2 regions of the Mycobacterium sp. DBP42 genome follow, and region 1 is predicted to be linked to the other one. Evidence: riboswitches for the same ligand, from Rfam matches in the RefSeq annotation. Region 1 holds a riboswitch; the other holds the start of a gene.
The links. A riboswitch is a leader RNA that binds a small molecule or an ion and turns the genes downstream of it on or off. The one in region 1 is predicted to bind S-adenosylmethionine.
Positions count from the first base shown of each region.

Region 2: it holds a riboswitch for S-adenosylmethionine, as region 1 does, so the genes downstream of both, E0T84_RS15110 (bifunctional o-acetylhomoserine/o-acetylserine sulfhydrylase) here and E0T84_RS04360 (hypothetical protein) in region 1, are expected to answer to the same signal.

Region 1 is NZ_VCMY01000003.1:36,110-45,045, forward strand. It holds gene E0T84_RS04330 (IS1634 family transposase) at 1-398, shown strand, start outside; gene E0T84_RS04335 (TM0106 family RecB-like putative nuclease) at 395-3,532, opposite strand; gene E0T84_RS04340 (hypothetical protein) at 3,697-3,930, shown strand; gene E0T84_RS04345 (hypothetical protein) at 4,417-4,971, opposite strand; gene E0T84_RS04350 (hypothetical protein) at 4,968-5,492, opposite strand; gene E0T84_RS31785 (DUF3293 domain-containing protein) at 5,746-6,039, shown strand; SAM riboswitch class IV at 6,473-6,584, shown strand; gene E0T84_RS04360 (hypothetical protein) at 6,989-7,348, shown strand; gene E0T84_RS04365 (hypothetical protein) at 7,409-8,236, opposite strand; gene E0T84_RS04370 (hypothetical protein) at 8,233-8,936, opposite strand, start outside.
Region 2 is NZ_VCMY01000014.1:19,509-28,444, reverse strand. It holds gene E0T84_RS15115 (NADP-dependent isocitrate dehydrogenase) at 1-1,906, opposite strand, end outside; SAM riboswitch class IV at 2,184-2,303, shown strand; gene E0T84_RS15110 (bifunctional o-acetylhomoserine/o-acetylserine sulfhydrylase) at 2,474-3,805, shown strand; gene E0T84_RS15105 (homoserine O-acetyltransferase) at 3,826-4,956, shown strand; gene E0T84_RS15100 (class I SAM-dependent methyltransferase) at 4,953-5,681, shown strand; gene E0T84_RS15095 (FAD-dependent monooxygenase) at 5,707-7,245, opposite strand; gene E0T84_RS15090 (TetR/AcrR family transcriptional regulator) at 7,242-7,865, opposite strand; gene E0T84_RS15085 (DUF3017 domain-containing protein) at 8,031-8,324, opposite strand; gene E0T84_RS15080 (bifunctional methylenetetrahydrofolate dehydrogenase/methenyltetrahydrofolate cyclohydrolase) at 8,321-8,936, opposite strand, start outside.

The DNA.
Region 1 (8,936 bases):
TGGCCCGCGCCCAATCACTGGTCGGCTTGAAGGGCTACGTCACCAACATCCCCGCCACCATGATGCCCGCGGCCGAGATCATCGCGAAGTACCACGACCTCTGGCACGTCGAACGCTCATTTCGCATGTCCAAGAGCGACCTTCGTGCCCGGCCCATGTTCCACCGCACCCGCGACGCCATCGAAGCCCACCTGACCATCGTGTTCACCGCCCTGGCCGTCGCACACAACGTCCAGGACCGCAGCGGCCTGGCCATCGCCAAAGTCATCAAATCCCTGCGGCCGCTACGCTCGGCGACCATCGCCATCAACGGCGCCACCCAGACCTTCCCACCGCAAATCCTGGCAGCCCAACAAGAAATCCTGACCACCCTCGGCATCCCAAAACCGGGGCACTAAGCCAAATGTCCTAACTCAGGTTGGAACTTGTCGACGGTCCCGACCGGCACACCGCGGGTGCGATCGGAGCTGTCGAGTCGCTCGCGGATGGTACGAACTTGGTCGTTGTATGGCGCCACCACCATGAAATCGTTTACTGCCAACGGACTTTGGTTGCCGTCGAAGTCCGTCCACGGTGTGCCGATCAGTCGGCTGATCTCGTCCGCGATCAGGTCTGCCTCTTCGACGGAAGCAGTGCTACAGCCGACATGACCGGCGCGCAGCCACCGCAGGCCAGTTCCGGCGATCGTCGACTGCTGGCCGCAGTTGGGATGGCTACTGAGCCGGCCCTCATAGATCTGGTCAGAGATGAATCCACACACATCGGGATGCATGCGCCGGGTCTCGGACAGGAACGCACCGCGGTTGTCGGGCATGGTGACTGCCTCGCCGAGGATGTGGTTGAGCACGCTGCGTCCGCTGTCGTGCGGGTGGACCGCCTGCGCCACCTGCGGCAACTGCAGCGGGTCCCCGAGCAGCACCAGATTGCGTGCCGAGGTGGATGCAGCCAACGCGTCGGCCAGTGAAAGCTGCCCGGCCTCGTCGATCAGCAGGACATCGACTGGGGCATCGCGCATCGCCTCCGACGCGAACAGCCACGTAGTGCCTGCAACCACATTGAATTCGCTTCGTGCACAGACCTTGTTATCGCCATACCGAATCACCCCGGCGAATGTCTTGGTCCCGTCAACCGGTGTCTTTCGTACGGCGCGAAGTTCACCGATGCTTCCCAGTTCCTCGAACGTCTTCAGGACCTCTTTGACCACATTGTCGATGGCGACATGCGTGTTCGCGCTGATGCCGACCCGCAGGCCGCTGCGGACCAGTGCGTGAATCAGATGCGCTGAACTGTAGGTCTTTCCGGTTCCGGGCGGGCCCTGGATGGCGGCACAGCTGGCATTGAGGTTCGTGACCCACTGCGTCATATCGGCGAGAACGTCGGTGAACGTTCCGCCAGCGGGACCGCCTCCGGTGGTGAATGTCGGGATATCGCGGCGCAGCAGGGCCAGCGTCGCCGGATTGACATGACCGCCGTCGAGCAACTGGCTGGCGAACGCAGACAGGGCTTCCGGCTTGGGCTGCGCTTGGACCCAGTCATGCACGACAACGGATTTCGGTATGTGGCCGAGGTACTGCAGACCCTCGTTCCACTTGAGGTCGAGTACGCGCTCGTTACGGTCGAGTTGAGCAATCTCCGCGTACCGCTTCATCCCGTCGGGGTCGAGGAAGACGACGCTGCTGCCCGTCAGCGGAAAACTCGTGACGTCCTGGTCGGGAAAAGTGAATCGCATGGCGGGCAGGAGCAGTTGTCCCTTGGCGCCGAACTGGTCGATCAGGCCGACGGACTCCAGACCGGTGATGGCCTCACGGTCCTCATAGAGGCGTGACGCGTCGCCGGCCAGATTGGCGACTTTGGGGGTGATGTATGCCGACCACTCGCGCCCCCAGTAGCCGAGAAGATCGCCAAGGAAATGCTCGTCGCTGCCGACCTCGAACTTATGCAGCTGGGCGATCCGCTCGTTGAACTCGGGATGTTTCTCCTCGAATTCGATACGCGCTGAGCGCCATTCGATATCGGGAGGCCGCTGTTCGATCAACCAATCACGTAGCGCCATCGTCGCCAGGACGTCGTCCTCGTTGTAGATGGCGATGGCATCCAGATCAGCGCGATCGCCGTCGGACATGAAGCGTTCGTATTGCAGCACAGCGCCTGCGCCCTTGTCGATTTCGTGGCTGCGTTGAAATCCGGTCAGCTGTTCGAGTGCCTTGAGACCGTAGGATTCAGTTCCCGCTTGAATACTGTTGCGTGCCACCAACAGGAGGTCGACGAAGTACCCGGTCTCGACGAGACGGGTGAGGGCGGGCTCGGCCACGCCGTAAGACTGACTTAGTGAGACCAGCGATGACCGTTCAGTGTGGTTGTAGTGGTAGGCGTGCATGTCGGGGAACTGCCCGCGACGCTCGGCCAAGTAGTCGATGAATTGAGCTGTCGCCGTCGCTTCCTCGTCCTGATTGTGTGCCCACCAGGTGCGGTATTGCCACTGCCCGTCAGTGTTGCGCTCGAGCAAGCCGAACAGAAAGAACAGGCCGGTATCGGCACGCCAGAACGGATGGCCCTCGAAATCGATGAAGACGTCACCGTCGTCGGGCTTCGGCAACGTCTCGAATCCACGGCCCCACTGAGGATCATCGCCGGGCGGCACGACACGATACGGCGGCACCCCATCCTGGAGTCGTGCCTGCACTTGTAGCGCAGCCTGCTGGGCGACCCGTTGCAGCCGTTGTTCCCGCATCCCCTCCACGGAGTCGGTCCGGGATGCCAAGTCCGCCAATGTCCGGACGTCAACGTCGGCCAACGCGGCAATGTCGCTCTGGCGAATGCCGGCAACGAAATGCAGGGCATCGTCATCGCGCCACTGCTGCACACAGGACTCCTGGAACTCACAGAAGTCGCAGTGCGCGCAGGGTTGCGGGGTCGTTCCGGCGATCGGGCCGGCGGCGAGCGCGGTAGTCAGTTGGGTTCGCAGCCGTCGCCAGTACGGGCTGAAGTCGTCTACTCGCAACTTCTCCAGATGCCCCGAACCCAGCCACACGTACATGTGCTCGGGACGAACTCCCGTCTGCGCCTCGATGGCGTCGGCGTAGAAGCACAACTGGAGCACGTGACCAGGCTTGGCGTCGGACCGGGCGAGCTTCGCGTCGACCGGTTCATACGAGACGGCACCTGTCGTGGGATCCTGCACTTGTACAACGAAATCCGCGATGCCGCGCACGCCGTCGTGCATGAACGGCATCTGGTACACCACATCCCAGTTCTCACCGAAGAGATTACCGCTCCGCGCCACCCAGTCCGCGAACGCCTCGCCATCACGGCGGCCCGGAACATCGAGAACGGACTTGCCGTCGCTCCGATAGTGGGCCAGGCACTCCTTCTCGTGCTCCTCGCCCTTCGATAGCAGGAGCTGGGCGAACGACCCGAACATTGACTTCGGCTGGGGGAGTAGCCCCTCATCGACCTGGTGGCGCAACGTCAGGTAGTGCGGGCAGTCCAACCATGCCGTGATCTTGGACGGGGTCAGGAGGTGCTCACGCATCGTGGTTGCTCCTCTCGGCCTGGGCTTGTGTATCGGATGGGCGATGCTCGGGTGCGGTGCCGCGCCCGCGACAACTCGGTACCACCGCATGATTGTGGACTGTGCCACTGACAACGGTGAGGAAATTCGGCCGTGCAGATGCGCGCATTTGGTTGACTGACCCGGTGCCCGCGTATGAGGACTTCACCTGGACCGCCGCAGAGACGCTGAGAAGCATGGCCGAGGGTGACGATCCGTGGTGCTACTACGAGCAGACTGCGGTGCGCTTCGAGTCCGGCCGGGTTGTTCCAGTAGCCGGCGGGAGCGCGGACGAGCGCCCACCGTTGGGATCCTTGCACATCGTCACCGCAATTCAGCCCGAGACCGGCCCTGCTGCCCGATCCGGAACTTCTTCTTGAGAGCACGGAGGAGCGCTGACCAGCGCACTCTCAAGTAGTTTCGGACGGGTCCGACCCTGTTTGTCCACGAATACTTGACGGTGCCGGACAAGTTTCACGAAGACCTGAGAGCACCGGAGCGAACTGCGGCAGGCCGCCGCACTCGTCGGTGTCCGGTGTCATGCTTCCTTTCATGGACGGCTACGACATCTCGCTTGGTGCTCCACGCGATTGGTGTCCTGCATGACCGCGGGTGCCACAGCGTGCGGATTGAAGCCGGCGAGAGTTCGACGGGCATGTGGTACGAGGGCCACCGCGGCGATTGGCGCGTCGGACGAGATCCGTTTCCTAAGCCGTCGCCACCCGTACATGACCCTGGGCCGCTTCGTGGTTGGCCCGATTAGGGACCGAGGAAGCGCTCGATGCTCGGCGCCTTCGTCGGCGAAACGTGCTGCACGCGCGTTCATGTACCGGGGCGCCTAGCGCACATAGGTTGTTGCTCGCCAGCTACGCTCCGCCCGAGAGCCCGTTCAACTCTGCGGCCGCATGAATGGCGGTCTTGAGTTCGTCGAAGGAACACTGCCTCGGACCGAGGGCTAGCAGCCGTCCGAGCCGAATCTTCTTCTGCTCCGGAACGTTTCGGTTAAGTTCGGTCGTGGGCATCACATAGAACGTCCATTGCCTGACGTCGAGCGGATCGACCGGTTCGCCAATCGAGCCGTTCAGCAGGCAGAAGACGTACACTTCGGCGCTTCGCTTCGCACGGGGCGCATAGGTGTTGGTGTGGGCGTCCCACCCCTTTGCCGGACCGATGCCGAACTCGATCACCGAGGGTCGGGTCTGCTCCCACGATTGCACGTAGGCAGCCGATTTCACTTCCACCCCGACCTTGACACCGTCGACGTCGACGTCGAGGTCGTGACTGTGCCATTCGACGCGCTTCACCTCATCAATGCCGAGTGCTATCGCCACGATGTACTCGGCCAGCACACCACGGGTGGTGTTGGTGAGCAGGTCGTCGTACGCCCAGGCATGGAATTCCTCTTTTTTGATGTCAGTCATCGCCGAGTCCTTAATGCTTGAGCCGCTCCCCTGCCAAGTACCGTCGTCACTTTGAGCCGATCGATGTCGTCGATGGTCAGGACCGCTTCGGGTCGGGTGATCCGCTTGATGTCCTCGGCTTGCGGTTGCGGCACCAGGAGTGCCAGGTCGCGTGCCTCATCAACGTCGATGTTTGTGTGTATCCACTGGCTCTGATCGGTGCGCTCGTGGTCGACGCTCACGAACCAGTTAGCCAAGAATTCCTGCAGGTGCGGGATCAGTGTCCACACCTTGCGCCGGGCCAGCGCCGAACGCGCATCTGGACGGGTGAATGCGAGCCAGGCGAGTGCTTCACTGTCGGCGTCGGTGAGCTTCCAGAACACCCGGCCGTTGTGCGCCAGCGGCCGGGTGACAGCGATGCGCTCTCCGGTCTCGCGGGCCCGCGTGGTGTAGTCGGGAAGCGTGTCGGTGTGGTCGGGAACGCTGTAGAAATAGTCGTGTGGCCTCTGCGGTCCCAGCCGTCCGCTTCGAGCGTTGTCCATCAAACGCGCCCCCTCACCGCGCACCATGTTGCCATGTCATCGGCTCCCTGTGTCTGACGATCCGACTACCGGTCGTTGGCCGAACGGCAACAGAGTCGCACATGCCTCCGACAAGACGCCGCCGACAGAGGTCGTCCACAACCTGAGGGCACCATCGCCGGCATCCCGGAGGACGCCGCACTCTCAGACGGTCATGGGAAATCCGCCGAATCCGGATCACTCTCAGGTATTCGCGGAACACTCTCAAGAAGTAGTGGATCGGACACCTGACTCAGCGGACAACGCCGCGCGCATGATCGTGCTGGACCAGGAGCTCGCCGCGGCGCGTACCCGGTCGCTGCCAGTCGTCGGTGCCAGCCCCTATGGGCAGCACGCCGAGGAAAGCTGGGCGGTGTTCGGGTTGAGCGACGATCAGGCGCGCCAGCTCGGTCTGCGATTCGGGCAGGTCGCGGTCTTTGGGTGGAGCGGTCCTCGGTGGTCACTGTTGGCCTGTGCAACCGACCGCCAGACGCATCGAGGGTGGCGGTGGCTAGAGGAAGGCGGGTGACCTCGCGCGGCGCCGCAGGACCGATGTCTGGGCGTCGTCGACTGCTGCGCAATGTGGAGACGGCGGGAAACATAGGACCTACGGCGAAATGATGGAGGTCGCCGGCTGTTCTGGAGCGGATGCAGCCGGAAGTGTGGCAGGAACAGGAACTCGACGAACAGTTCAAGATCACGAGGTGTCCTGTACTGCACTACTCGCGCCGTGATCCGTCCGCCGGTGAGATCGGCACCCGCCTGCTGAGGCGGCGAGCAGTGTGCGCTCACACACCGTCGGATTATTGGGTCGGCGGCGATTGGACGAAGCTCGCATTCCGGAACTACACCGGCGCGCAGCTGCTAGATCTCGCCGACGTTCAGCCCAATCTTCGGGCTGACCGCGCAGGGGTGTGTGCGGCCGGAAGAATCTGTCAGGCGGCGTTGTTACGGTGAGCGAGCTTCACGAGATGCCGTCGACAAGCTCCGACTGGGCGGCACGCCAACCCCACGCTCGTGGGTGGCTCGGATGACGAAGCGATCGCCTTCAACAGGAGGCGGTAAGAGCGCCTCGATGAGGGGCGAGCGGTCGCGGCCGTACATCGAGAGGGTGGGCAAGATGTTTGGAAACGAGTGGATCCGACTCGCCGCGGGTGATCTTGTGTTGCGCACCTGGATCGGCGATTCGCAGGTCACCTACCATGCAACATGGGATGCCTTCGGGTGGAATGTTATTCGACGTGTTGCAGGTGCCGTGGCGCCACTACTGTTGGTCGCCGCTGAGCCATCCTTCAGCGCTGTGCAGGCCGCCGTCGACGACGATCGGCATGGGTTGTGAATGTGTACAACCCTGGCGCCATCGCCTGGGAAGTACCCAACTTGCATCGCGCTGGGGCCCCGACCGGTGGCCGTGACCGTTGCAGGTCCGCGATCGTTCTGCCGTCGGAGTCGAGTACTGACATCTGGAGAGGGTGGCCGTGACTATGGACCGCGAAGGCACTGTGTTGTCTACCGCCGCACCCGAGTACGCCGCCAGCACGTGGGGCCCGTACTACGACGTCCTGTATCCGCAGCGCCAGGTTCACTACATGGTTCAGTGGAGAGCCGTCCCGAACTGGATCGACCACGCGGTCGCGCTCTGGCGCCAGCGCGAGGAGCTGCGTCGGGTCTACGAGACCGAACACGGCGGTGCACCAGAGCGGTGGCCCACCAGACATCCCGGCGTAACGCTCGGCGACTGCGCAGGATGCCTGGGTTGCCAGTGGATCGCTACGGCCTGGCGTGACTCTGCGGAGCTCGCCCGACGCCACGAGGTGTCCAACGGGATTTCGAACTGAAATCTAGCGGCGCAGGACGCTGTGGCCGACTCCGTCTGCTTGCCCTCGCGGGCCGGCAGGTCAGGCGATTTCGTACGTTCCGTCCGTCAACGCGTCGCTAACCCATTCGTCGAAGTCTGGCAGGTTGCCATCGGGACCTGCGCTGGCCAGATAGACATGGAACATGTCATCGAATCCGAACCATTCGTCGTCGGCGGTGCGGTGATACTCGTGGGCGAACGCATCGCTCGATTCAATACCGGAATTCAGTAGCTCGTCGGTGAGGCCGACGAGTGAGTTGGCGAACTCGACCCAGTGTTGCGGGTCTTTTGCGCCGCCCGGTCCGCCGGCCGTGGGTGCGGCACCGGGCAGCCGCTGGAATCCCAGTCCGGCATCGCCCGAGTAGCTCACCAAAACATTCTTTCCGTCTGGCCAGGCGGCGATACCGGTAAACGAGACGTCCGACATCATCGACAGCCCGGAACCGCTCAGCACCGACCATTCGACGGTCGTCTGTCCGTCCCATTCCAGTGCAACCTCGCTCTCGAGATGTGAATCTTCATCCCATGGGGTCACCGACCACAAGCTCAGCCCGAAACGCCCGGGCTTGATCACCTCCGGAAGCTGGTCGACGGGATCCTTCTGCCAGGGCTCGAGCTCCACCTCGTATGCAGTGTCGGTGCGAGTGATCTGCCATGGCTCGATGCCCCGTTGGTGGAATTCCGTTGCGACGTCAAGGGGTACGGTCTTGTCGATGTATTCGACCGCATCGTCGGCGTCGATCTCGGCATTCGCCCATTCGCGGGCGATGGCGAGGGACACACCGGCATCGATGAAGGTCTTCGCATCGCTGGCAGACAACCCAGCGGCAAGCCATTCGGCTGGGATATTGGACGGGTCCGTGCTCATGGGGTCCTTCCGTGGCTTCGGCGTGTAGGTGTCGAAACTTGTCCTTCTGCTTGCGCCGCGAGCCATCCCTGAAGGTGCTCAGCAAGCGCGTCCGCTGCGTCCGCTGGGTTGGCTGTGGTGGTGTTCCAGTTGAAGCAATTGATCGCCACGGGTCCGACGCGGACGTGTGCCCCGACTTCGCGCTCGCCGAATGCGATTACGACGCCGGCATTGACGCGGTATCCGGTTGCGAACGTGGTGATCTGGTTGAGGTCGGAACGCCCAATCGAACCGTCCGGACGATGTTTATATTTGATGTCGCCGACTGCGAAGGTATGTCCGAATACCAGGTCTGGGTTCAAGCTTCGTTTCTTGTCACCTTGCAGGTTCTTCCGCCGTTTCTCGATTGTGCAATATGTGTGGAGTCGCCGCTGGAGGCAGTCGCGTACTCCAGCTTCGACTGCGTCTGGGGTGCGGTAGAGAAATGTCCAAACCGGTTGCGCACCTTCGCAGATGGAGATGCTGCTGCTTTCCAGAATCATCAGCGCCAGTGGAAGGACGTCTTTGTAGCTGCTAGTGAGTGGGTCGAGCCTGACTTGGGTATCGCCGTCGCGCAGTCCCCGGATGTCAGTCAATCGATCGCCGATTCGTCGGCATCGCCGCCGCAGATCAGCCGGCATGTCCGGCCAACTGAGTAGTCGGAGCGTGGCGCCTTTGACCA
Region 2 (8,936 bases), on a different contig from region 1:
CCTTGGCCTTGGCGTTGTCGGTCTTGTTGCCCAAGTCGTCCAGGCTGGCGCCCAGGGCGAGGAACTCGCCGAGCGAATCCCAGCGCAGGTGGTTCTCCTCCACCAGCTGATGCACGTGCTTGGGGGCCGAGCCGCCGGCACCCGTCTCGTACAGCCCGCCGCCGGCCATCAGCGGCACGATCGAGAGCATCTTGGCGCTGGTGCCCAGTTCCAGGATCGGGAACAGGTCGGTCAGGTAATCACGCAGGATGTTGCCGGTCACCGAGATCGTGTCCTGGCCGCGGATCAGCCGCTCCAGGGTGTAGCGCATGGCCCAGACCTGCGGCAGGATCGTGATCTCCAGGCCCTCGGTGTCCTCTTCCTTGAGGTAGGCCTTGACCTTCTTGCGCAGCTCGTTCTCGTGCGGACGCTCGTCATCGAGCCAGAACACGGCAGGCATACCGGACAACCGAGCCCGGTTGACGGCCAGCTTGACCCAGTCGCGGATCGGGGCGTCCTTGACGATCGGCATCCGCCAGATGTCGCCCTCTTCGACGTCCTGGTTCAGCAGCACCTCACCGGAATCGATGTCGACGATCTTGGCGACACCGGCCTGCGGGATCTCGAATGTCTTGTCGTGACTGCCGTACTCCTCGGCCTTCTGCGCCATCAGACCGACGTTGGGCACCGTGCCCATCGTGGTCGGGTCGAACTGGCCGTGGGTCTTACAGAAGTTGATCACTTCCTGGTACATCCGGGAGAACGTCGACTCCGGGTTGACCGCCTTGGTGTCCTTGGTGCGGCCGTCGGCGCCGTACATCTTCCCGCCGAGGCGGATCATCGCCGGCATCGACGCATCGACGATGACATCGGACGGCGAGTGGAAGTTCGAGATGCCCTTGGCCGAGTCGACCATGGCCAGCTCGGGCCGGTGCTCATGGCAGCGGTGCAGGTCCTCGATGATCTCCTCACGCTGCGAGGCGGGCAGCGCCTCGATCTTGCTGTAGAGATCAGACAGACCGTTGTTGACGTTGACGCCGAGCTCGTCGAACAGCTTCTGATGCTTGGCGAAGGCGTCCTTGTAGAAGACCTTGACCGCGTGGCCGAACACGATCGGGTGGCTGACCTTCATCATGGTCGCCTTGACGTGCAGCGAGAACATCACGCCCGTCTTGTAGGCGTCCTCGATCTGTTCCTCGTAGAACTCGATCAGGGCCTTCTTGCTCATGTACATGCTGTCGATGACGTCGCCCTCGTCGAGCTTGACCTCGGGCTTGAGGACAATCGTCTCCCCGACCCCGCCGTCTTTCGGGCTGGTCTCCAGCTCCATCCGGACATTGCGAGCCTTGTCCAGCGTCATCGACTTCTCACCGTGGTAGAAGTCGCCGGTCTTCATGGTGGCCACGTGGGTCCGCGAGGCCTGCGACCACTCGCCCATGCTGTGCGGATGCTTGCGCGCGTACTCCTTGACGGCCTTGGGGGCGCGGCGGTCCGAGTTACCTTCGCGCAGAACGGGGTTCACCGCGCTGCCGAGGATCTTCGAGTAGCGATCACGGATCGCCTTCTCCTCGTCGGTCTTGGCATCCCCCGGGTAGTCGGGGACCGCGTAACCCTTCTCCTGTAGTTCCTTGATCGCGGCCGTGAGCTGCGGGACCGAGGCACTGATGTTGGGCAGCTTGATGATGTTGGTCTCGGGCAGCTGAGTGAGACGGCCTAGCTCACCGAGGTTGTCCGGAACCTTCTGCTCGTCGGTCAGACAGTCGCCGAATTCGGCCAGGATGCGCGCCGCCACCGAGATGTCACTCGTCTGGATATCGATACCCGCCGGCTCCGCGAAGGCGCGGATGATCGGCAAGAAGGAGTACGTCGCAAGCAGCGGCGCCTCGTCGGTCAGCGTGTAGATGATGGTCGGCTGCTGGGCAGTCATGGTTGCTCTCCCGGCGTCAGTCTCGGTTCGACGAGGATCACTCGTTGTCACTCGTGGTTATTCGCTGCTCTTGTGTCGCGGCCAGACTACAAGGACGGGCACCGCCTCGAAGGGGCAGCTTTCATTACTGACCAGTAACTTTGGCTTGTGTTCAGGCGTCCGACACCTTCACCGGCCCGCCGAACTGAACGTGTTTCAGTCGCGGTCGCACAAAACGGGCAAACACCCCGCAGAACCGACTGGCATGGCCTCAGCGCGTTGCGATAAGCTGCAGGCCGGTCATGAGTGTCAGCATCAAGCCCCGGCTTGCTGGCCGGCAACCCTCCAACCGCGGTGGGGTGCCCCGGGTGATGACCAGGTTGAGCAGTCGTTCGCGGCTGTAAGGCAAGCGCGGGTCCGAAGGTACGGGCCCCCAGACAGACAGGGAAACCTGATGGAGGCCAGCCATGTGTATGTGTCCGTGAACCCAACGCGTCGGCCCGTCGTGATCGACGACAAGCCCGGCGCCCGGTAGCCGACCACACGCCCTGCCTTCCTCATCCCCTTCACGGAGGAGACATCCCAGCCATGACAAACCCCGACGTCGCCGCCAATTGGTCGTTCGAAACCAAGCAGGTCCACGCCGGTCAGACTCCCGACGCCGCCACCAAGGCCCGGGCCCTGCCGATCTACCAGACCACCTCCTACACCTTCGACAGCACCGACCACGCCGCCGCGCTGTTCGGCCTGGCCGAGCCGGGCAACATCTACACCCGGATCATGAACCCGACCACCGACGTCGTCGAGCAGCGCATCGCCGCGCTCGAAGGCGGCGTGGCCGCACTGCTGCTGTCCTCGGGTCAGGCGGCCGAGACGTTCGCCATCCTCAACCTGGCCGGCGCCGGCGACCACATCGTGTCCAGCCCGCGCCTGTACGGCGGCACCTACAACCTGTTCCACTACACGCTGCCCAAGCTGGGCATCGAGGTCAGCTTCGTCGAGGACCCGGACAGCCTCGACAGCTGGCGGGCCGCGGTACGGCCCAACACCAAGGCGTTCTTCGCCGAGACCATCTCCAATCCCCAGATCGACATCCTCGACATCCCGAACGTGTCCGCGGTGGCACACGACAGCGGCGTCCCGCTGATCGTCGACAACACCATCGCCACCCCGTACCTGATCCAGCCGATCGCGCTCGGGGCCGACATCGTGGTCCACTCGGCCACCAAGTACCTGGGTGGGCACGGCTCGGCGATCGCGGGCGTGATCGTCGACAGCGGCAACTTCGACTGGACGCAGGGCCGCCACCCCGGGTTCACCACCCCAGATCCCAGCTACCACGGCGTGGTCTTCGCCGAACTCGGCGCACCGGCCTATGCCCTCAAGGCCCGCGTGCAGCTGCTGCGCGATCTGGGCAGCGCGATCTCTCCCTTCAATGCCTTTTTGATCGCGCAGGGATTGGAAACGCTGTCGCTGCGTGTTGAACGCCACGTGGCCAATGCGCAGAAGGTCGCCGAGTACCTCGCCGGACATTCCGACGTGACCTCGGTGAACTACGCCGGACTTCCCAACTCACCCTGGTACGAGCTGGGCCGCAGGATCGCCCCCAAGGGCACCGGCGCTGTGCTGGCCTTCGAGCTGGCCGGAGGTGTGGAAGCGGGCAAGGCCTTCGTCAACGCCTTGACCCTGCACAGCCACGTCGCCAACATCGGCGATGTGCGCTCGCTCGTCATCCATCCGGCCTCGACGACCCACCAGCAGCTCTCCCCCTCCGAACAGTTGTCCACCGGTGTCACGCCCGGTCTGGTGCGGTTGGCCGTCGGCATCGAGGGCATCGACGACATCCTGGCCGACCTGGAGCAGGGGTTCGCCGCCGCCCGCCCGTTCAGCGGCGTACCGCAGACTGCGGCGACGGTGTAGGACGGCGAGAGAAGACCGCCATGACGATCACCGAAGAACCGGCCGTGTCCACCCTCCCGTTGCCCGCCGAAGGCGAGACCACCGTCGTGCACATCGGTGCGCTGACGCTCGAGAACGGCACCGTCCTGCCCGACGTGTCGATCGCCGTGCAGCGCTGGGGCGAACTGTCGCCCGCACGCGACAACGTGGTGATGGTGCTGCACGCCCTGACAGGCGACTCCCACGTGACCGGACCGGCCGGCGACGGCCATCCGACCGCGGGCTGGTGGGACGGGGTGGCCGGACCGGGTGCCCCGATCGACACCGACCAGTGGTGCGCGATCTCGACCAACGCGCTCGGCGGCTGCCAGGGCTCGACCGGGCCCGGTTCGCTTGCGCCCGACGGAAAGCCTTGGGGCTCACGGTTTCCCCAGATCACCATCCGCGACCAGGTCGCAGCCGACCGGGCCGCCCTGGCCGCCTTCGGCATCACCGAGATTGCCGCCGTGATCGGCGGGTCGATGGGCGGAGCCCGCGCCCTGGAATGGCTCGTCGGACACCCCGACGAAGTTCGGACCGGACTGGTGCTGGCGGTCGGCGCCCGCGCCACGGCCGATCAGATCGGTACCCAGAGCACCCAGGTGGCCGCGATCAAGGCCGACCCGGACTGGCAGGGCGGGGACTACTACGACACCGACCGGGCCCCGCTGGCCGGCATGGAGATCGCCCGGCGCTTCGCGCACCTGACCTATCGCGGCGAGGAAGAGCTCGACGAGCGTTTCCGCAACGACGCCCAGGGCGATGAGGATCCGGCCACCGGCGGACGCTACGGAGTGCAGAGCTACCTGGAATACCAGGGCGGCAAGCTGGCCCGCCGGTTCGACCCGGGCACCTATGTGGCCCTCTCGGATGCGCTGTCGACCCACGATGTGGGCCGCGGCCGCGGCGGCGTCACCAGTGCTCTGCGCAGCTGTCCGGTGCCCGTCATCGTCGGTGGGATCACCTCCGACCGGCTCTACCCCATCCGGCTACAACAGGAGCTGGCCGAGCTGCTACCCGGCTGCAACGGCCTGGACGTGGTCGACTCGGCCTATGGGCACGACGGCTTCCTGGTCGAGACGGAAGTGGTTGGCAAGTTGATCCGCCGCACGCTGGAGCTGGCAGCACGGTGAGCTCGCCCAAGGCGCGTTCTCTGTCCTTCGGCTCGGAAGCCGCAGCCTACGAACGCGGCCGGCCGTCGTATCCGCCGGAGACGATCGACTGGCTGCTTCCCGAGGGTGCGCACGACGTGCTGGATCTGGGCGCAGGCACCGGCAAGCTGACCACCCGGCTCGTCGAGCGCGGGCTGGACGTGATCGCCGTGGATCCCATCCCCGAAATGCTTGAGCTGCTGTCGAACTCACTGCCGGACACCCCGGCGCTGCTGGGTACGGCCGAGGAGATCCCACTGGCCGACAACAGCGTCGACGCCGTGCTGGTGGCGCAGGCCTGGCACTGGTTCGACCCCGAGCGGGCCGTCAAGGAGGTCAGCCGGGTGCTTCGCCCCGGCGGCCGGCTGGGCCTGGTGTGGAACACCCGCGACGAACGGTCCGGATGGGTCAAGGATCTGGGCCGGATCATCGGCCCCGAGCACGATCCGTTCAACAGCGAGGTGACGCTGGCCGAGCCGTTCGGTGATATCGAACGCCACCAGGTGGAGTGGACGAGCTACCTGACGCCCCAGGCCCTCATCGACCTCGTGGCCTCGCGCAGCTACTGCATCACCTCACCGGAGCAGGTGCGTACCCGGACGCTGGAGCAGGTGCGTGAACTGCTGGCCACCCACCCAGCGCTGGCCAACTCGTCGGGGCTTGCGCTGCCCTATGTCACCGTGGGGATCCGGGCCACCCTCGGCTGAGGCAGAGACTGAAGCTGAGGCGCCCTCAGGCGCTGAGCGCGGACGACTCGGCCTCCGGGCCGAACCAGCGTTCCAGAGCCGCCCGGAGCCCTTCGCCATCGAATTCGTCTGCCGCCCAGGCGACATAGCCGTCGGGGAGGATAAGCATAGCGGCGGCGGGCCGACCTGCTGCGGTCGTCACCGTCACGTCGACGCGGTCACGCCAGCCGTCGACGATCTCGGCGTAAGCCCCGCCCGAGAGGTCGAGCAACATCGGCCGGCCCGTGCGCAACAGCTCGGCAATACGGCGGCCGTCGTCCAGCACGAAATCGGGAATGAAGTATCCGGACAGCCGGTGCCCGCTGTCGACCGAGTACCGGACATCGGAGCCGGCCAGCACGCCGGCGATGTGCGTCGAGCCGTCCGGTGTGGCCAGAAGTTCACCGAAAAGCGTTCGCAGCGCCGTGACTTCGGGGCCGGCGGCCATCAGGGCAGCCTGGGCCATGGAGTGCATCATCACCCGCTGCCCGGCCGGCCAGCGCTCGCTGTGGTAGCTGTCCAGCAGGCCGTCTGGCGCCCAGCCCTGCACAGTCGCGGCCAGTTTCCAGCCCAGGTTCATCGCATCCTGCAGGCCCAGGTTCAGGCCCGGCCCGCCCATGGCCGAATGCACGTGGGCCGCATCGCCGACCAGGAACACGTTGCCCGCACGGTACCGTTCGGCCTGGCGGGTGTTCTGGCCGTTGATACGCCGTAACGCGTGCGGCCCCGGCCCGGCCGGGGGCTCGATCGGCAGGTCGGCGCCGACCACTCGCCTCACGCTCGCGCGCAACTCGTCGATCATCAGCTCCGGCGCGTCGTCGGGAAGAACGGAACCGTACTCGATGGTTCCGAGCATGGACCGTCCCTCCTGGAATTCCGCATAGATGAGCACTCCGTCATCAAACCGATTGTGCCCGAATGGGATATGTCCGACGCCGGGGATTTCGATGCACCCGGGCGCGGTCCGCAGTTCCCTGGGCAGGCTGACGTGTGCCACCCGTGCGACGACGTCGGTGGTGAGTCCGGGAAACTCGATGCCGGCCTTCTTCCGCACCGGACTGCGGCCACCGTCGGCGCCGACGAGGTAGGTGGCCGGCAACCGGTAGGCCCCCTCGGGCGCCGAGACGTGCAGGACGACGCCTTCTGGTCCCTGTTCGAAGTCGATGAGTTCGTGTCCCCAACGGATTTCAGCCCCCAGGCCTTGCACCCAGTCCACCAGCTCACGCACCACCTGGGGCTGCTGGATCAGCATGCCGTACATGGGATTGTCGACAACATCGACGAACGGCACCTGCATTCCGGCGAAGATGTAACCGGCCATGGGTTCCGGCGCCGCGCCGGTACCACTGAGCTCGCCGTACAGACCCCGGAGATCGAGCACTCGGTTGGCCTGTCCGACAATGCCATTGGCCTTGAGTTCCGCGCTGGGCTCAGGCAGTTGCTCGAGCACCACCGGCCGCACCCCGGCCAGCGCCAGCTCCCCCGCCACCAACAGGCCGTTGGGGCCGGCACCGGAGATGACGACGTCTACCCTGTTCTCGTTCATGAGTTCCTTCCTGGTTCAGGCAGGCCTGCGGCTACTGCCGCAAATCCTTGGCGCAGCAGTGCCGTGAAAGACACTGGCGGATCGGAGATCCCGTACTCGTCCATCGCTACATCGCCGACCGCGCGCACCACGGCGGCCACCAGCCGGGGATACATGTCGCATTCGGGGTCGGTGCCGGTCCGCTCGGCGATCGCCGCCACCCACTCGTCGACCATCCCCCGGAAGGTGGCATCGCGAATTTCCGGGATCATCAGCAATTTTCGGACCTCGGCCAGCTGCTGGCGAGTCGGCAGCGCGTTCTCCACACCGTAGACGTCGGACATGTCGGCGTCCACCGGATTGACCACCGATTCGGTGATGGCGGTCCACAGCGGTTCGTCGGCCGGGCGCGAGCGGAACAGGTCGATGCTGCGGCGCAGGCGCTCCTGCTGCCGGTACGCCAAGGCGTCGTACTTGCCGGAGAAGTAGTTGGTGAAGGTGCGCAGCGAGACGCCAGCCAGATTGGCGATGTCTTCGCGGGTGACGTTCTCCAGCCCGCGCTCGAACGCCAGTGTCAGCGCCGCATCGCTGAGCGCCCGTCGCGTGTCGAGCTTCTTGCGCTCTCGCAGTCCCGGTGCCATGCCACCACGGTAGCCAATTATTGCCCACTGAGCAATATTGCCCACTGGGCATTTATCTAACGGCGCGTCTACGACAACTCCGCCGACACCTGGGCTGTGCCGAAAGGCCAGTTATGACACGGGTTTTCCCAATTCATGGGCAACAACTGGCCACTCGGCGAGGAACTACGAAGTGCCCAGCGGGTCGATGGTCCAGGCGATGTAGAGCACCGCAGCACTCACCGTCGCCGTGGTCGCGAAGTCGATGGTGCGCGAGCGCACTACCAGAAGGCCTGCCCGGTCATCGGTCAGCGCGAGTCGCAGCGCCGCTGCCGCGCCCACCCCGATGCCGATGACCAGCGCGCCGCGCCGCCAATAGCCCGCCACCACCAAGGCGAAGGCCGCGACAAAGATCAGCCCGACCACCAGGATCGGCCACTGCCCGGCAACCACCTTGCGGACGAACTCCTTTGCTGTCACGCCAGTTTCGACTCTTCGAGCTCGACGACATTGGTCAGCAAGAATGCGCGCGTCAGCGGACCCACCCCGCCCGGGTTGGGTGATACATGCCCGGCCACCTCCCAGACGTCCGGCGCGACGTCACCGGTGAGCTTGCCGTCCACCCGGCTCACGCCGACATCGACGACGGCCGCGCCCGGCTTGACCATGTCCGCGGTGACCATGTGCGGTACGCCGACCGCAGCGATGATGATGTCGGCCTGGCGGGTCAACGCCGGCAGATCGCGGGTTCCGGTGTGGCACAGCGTCACGGTGGCGTTCTCCGAACGTCGGGTGAGCAGCAGGCCCATCGGCCGACCGACGGTGACGCCGCGGCCGATCACCACGACATGCGCCCCGGCGATCGGCACCTCGAACCGTCGCAGCAGGTGCACGATGCCGCGGGGGGTGCAGGGCAGCGGCGCGTCCTTGCCCAGCACCAGCCGGCCGAGGTTGGTCGGGTGCAGGCCGTCGGCGTCCTTGTCCGGGTCGATGCGCTCCAGCGCGGCGTTCTCGTCCAGGTGCTTGGGCAGCGGCAGCTGCACGATGTATCCCGTGCAGTCCGGGTTGGCGTTGAGCTCGTCGATCGTCTCG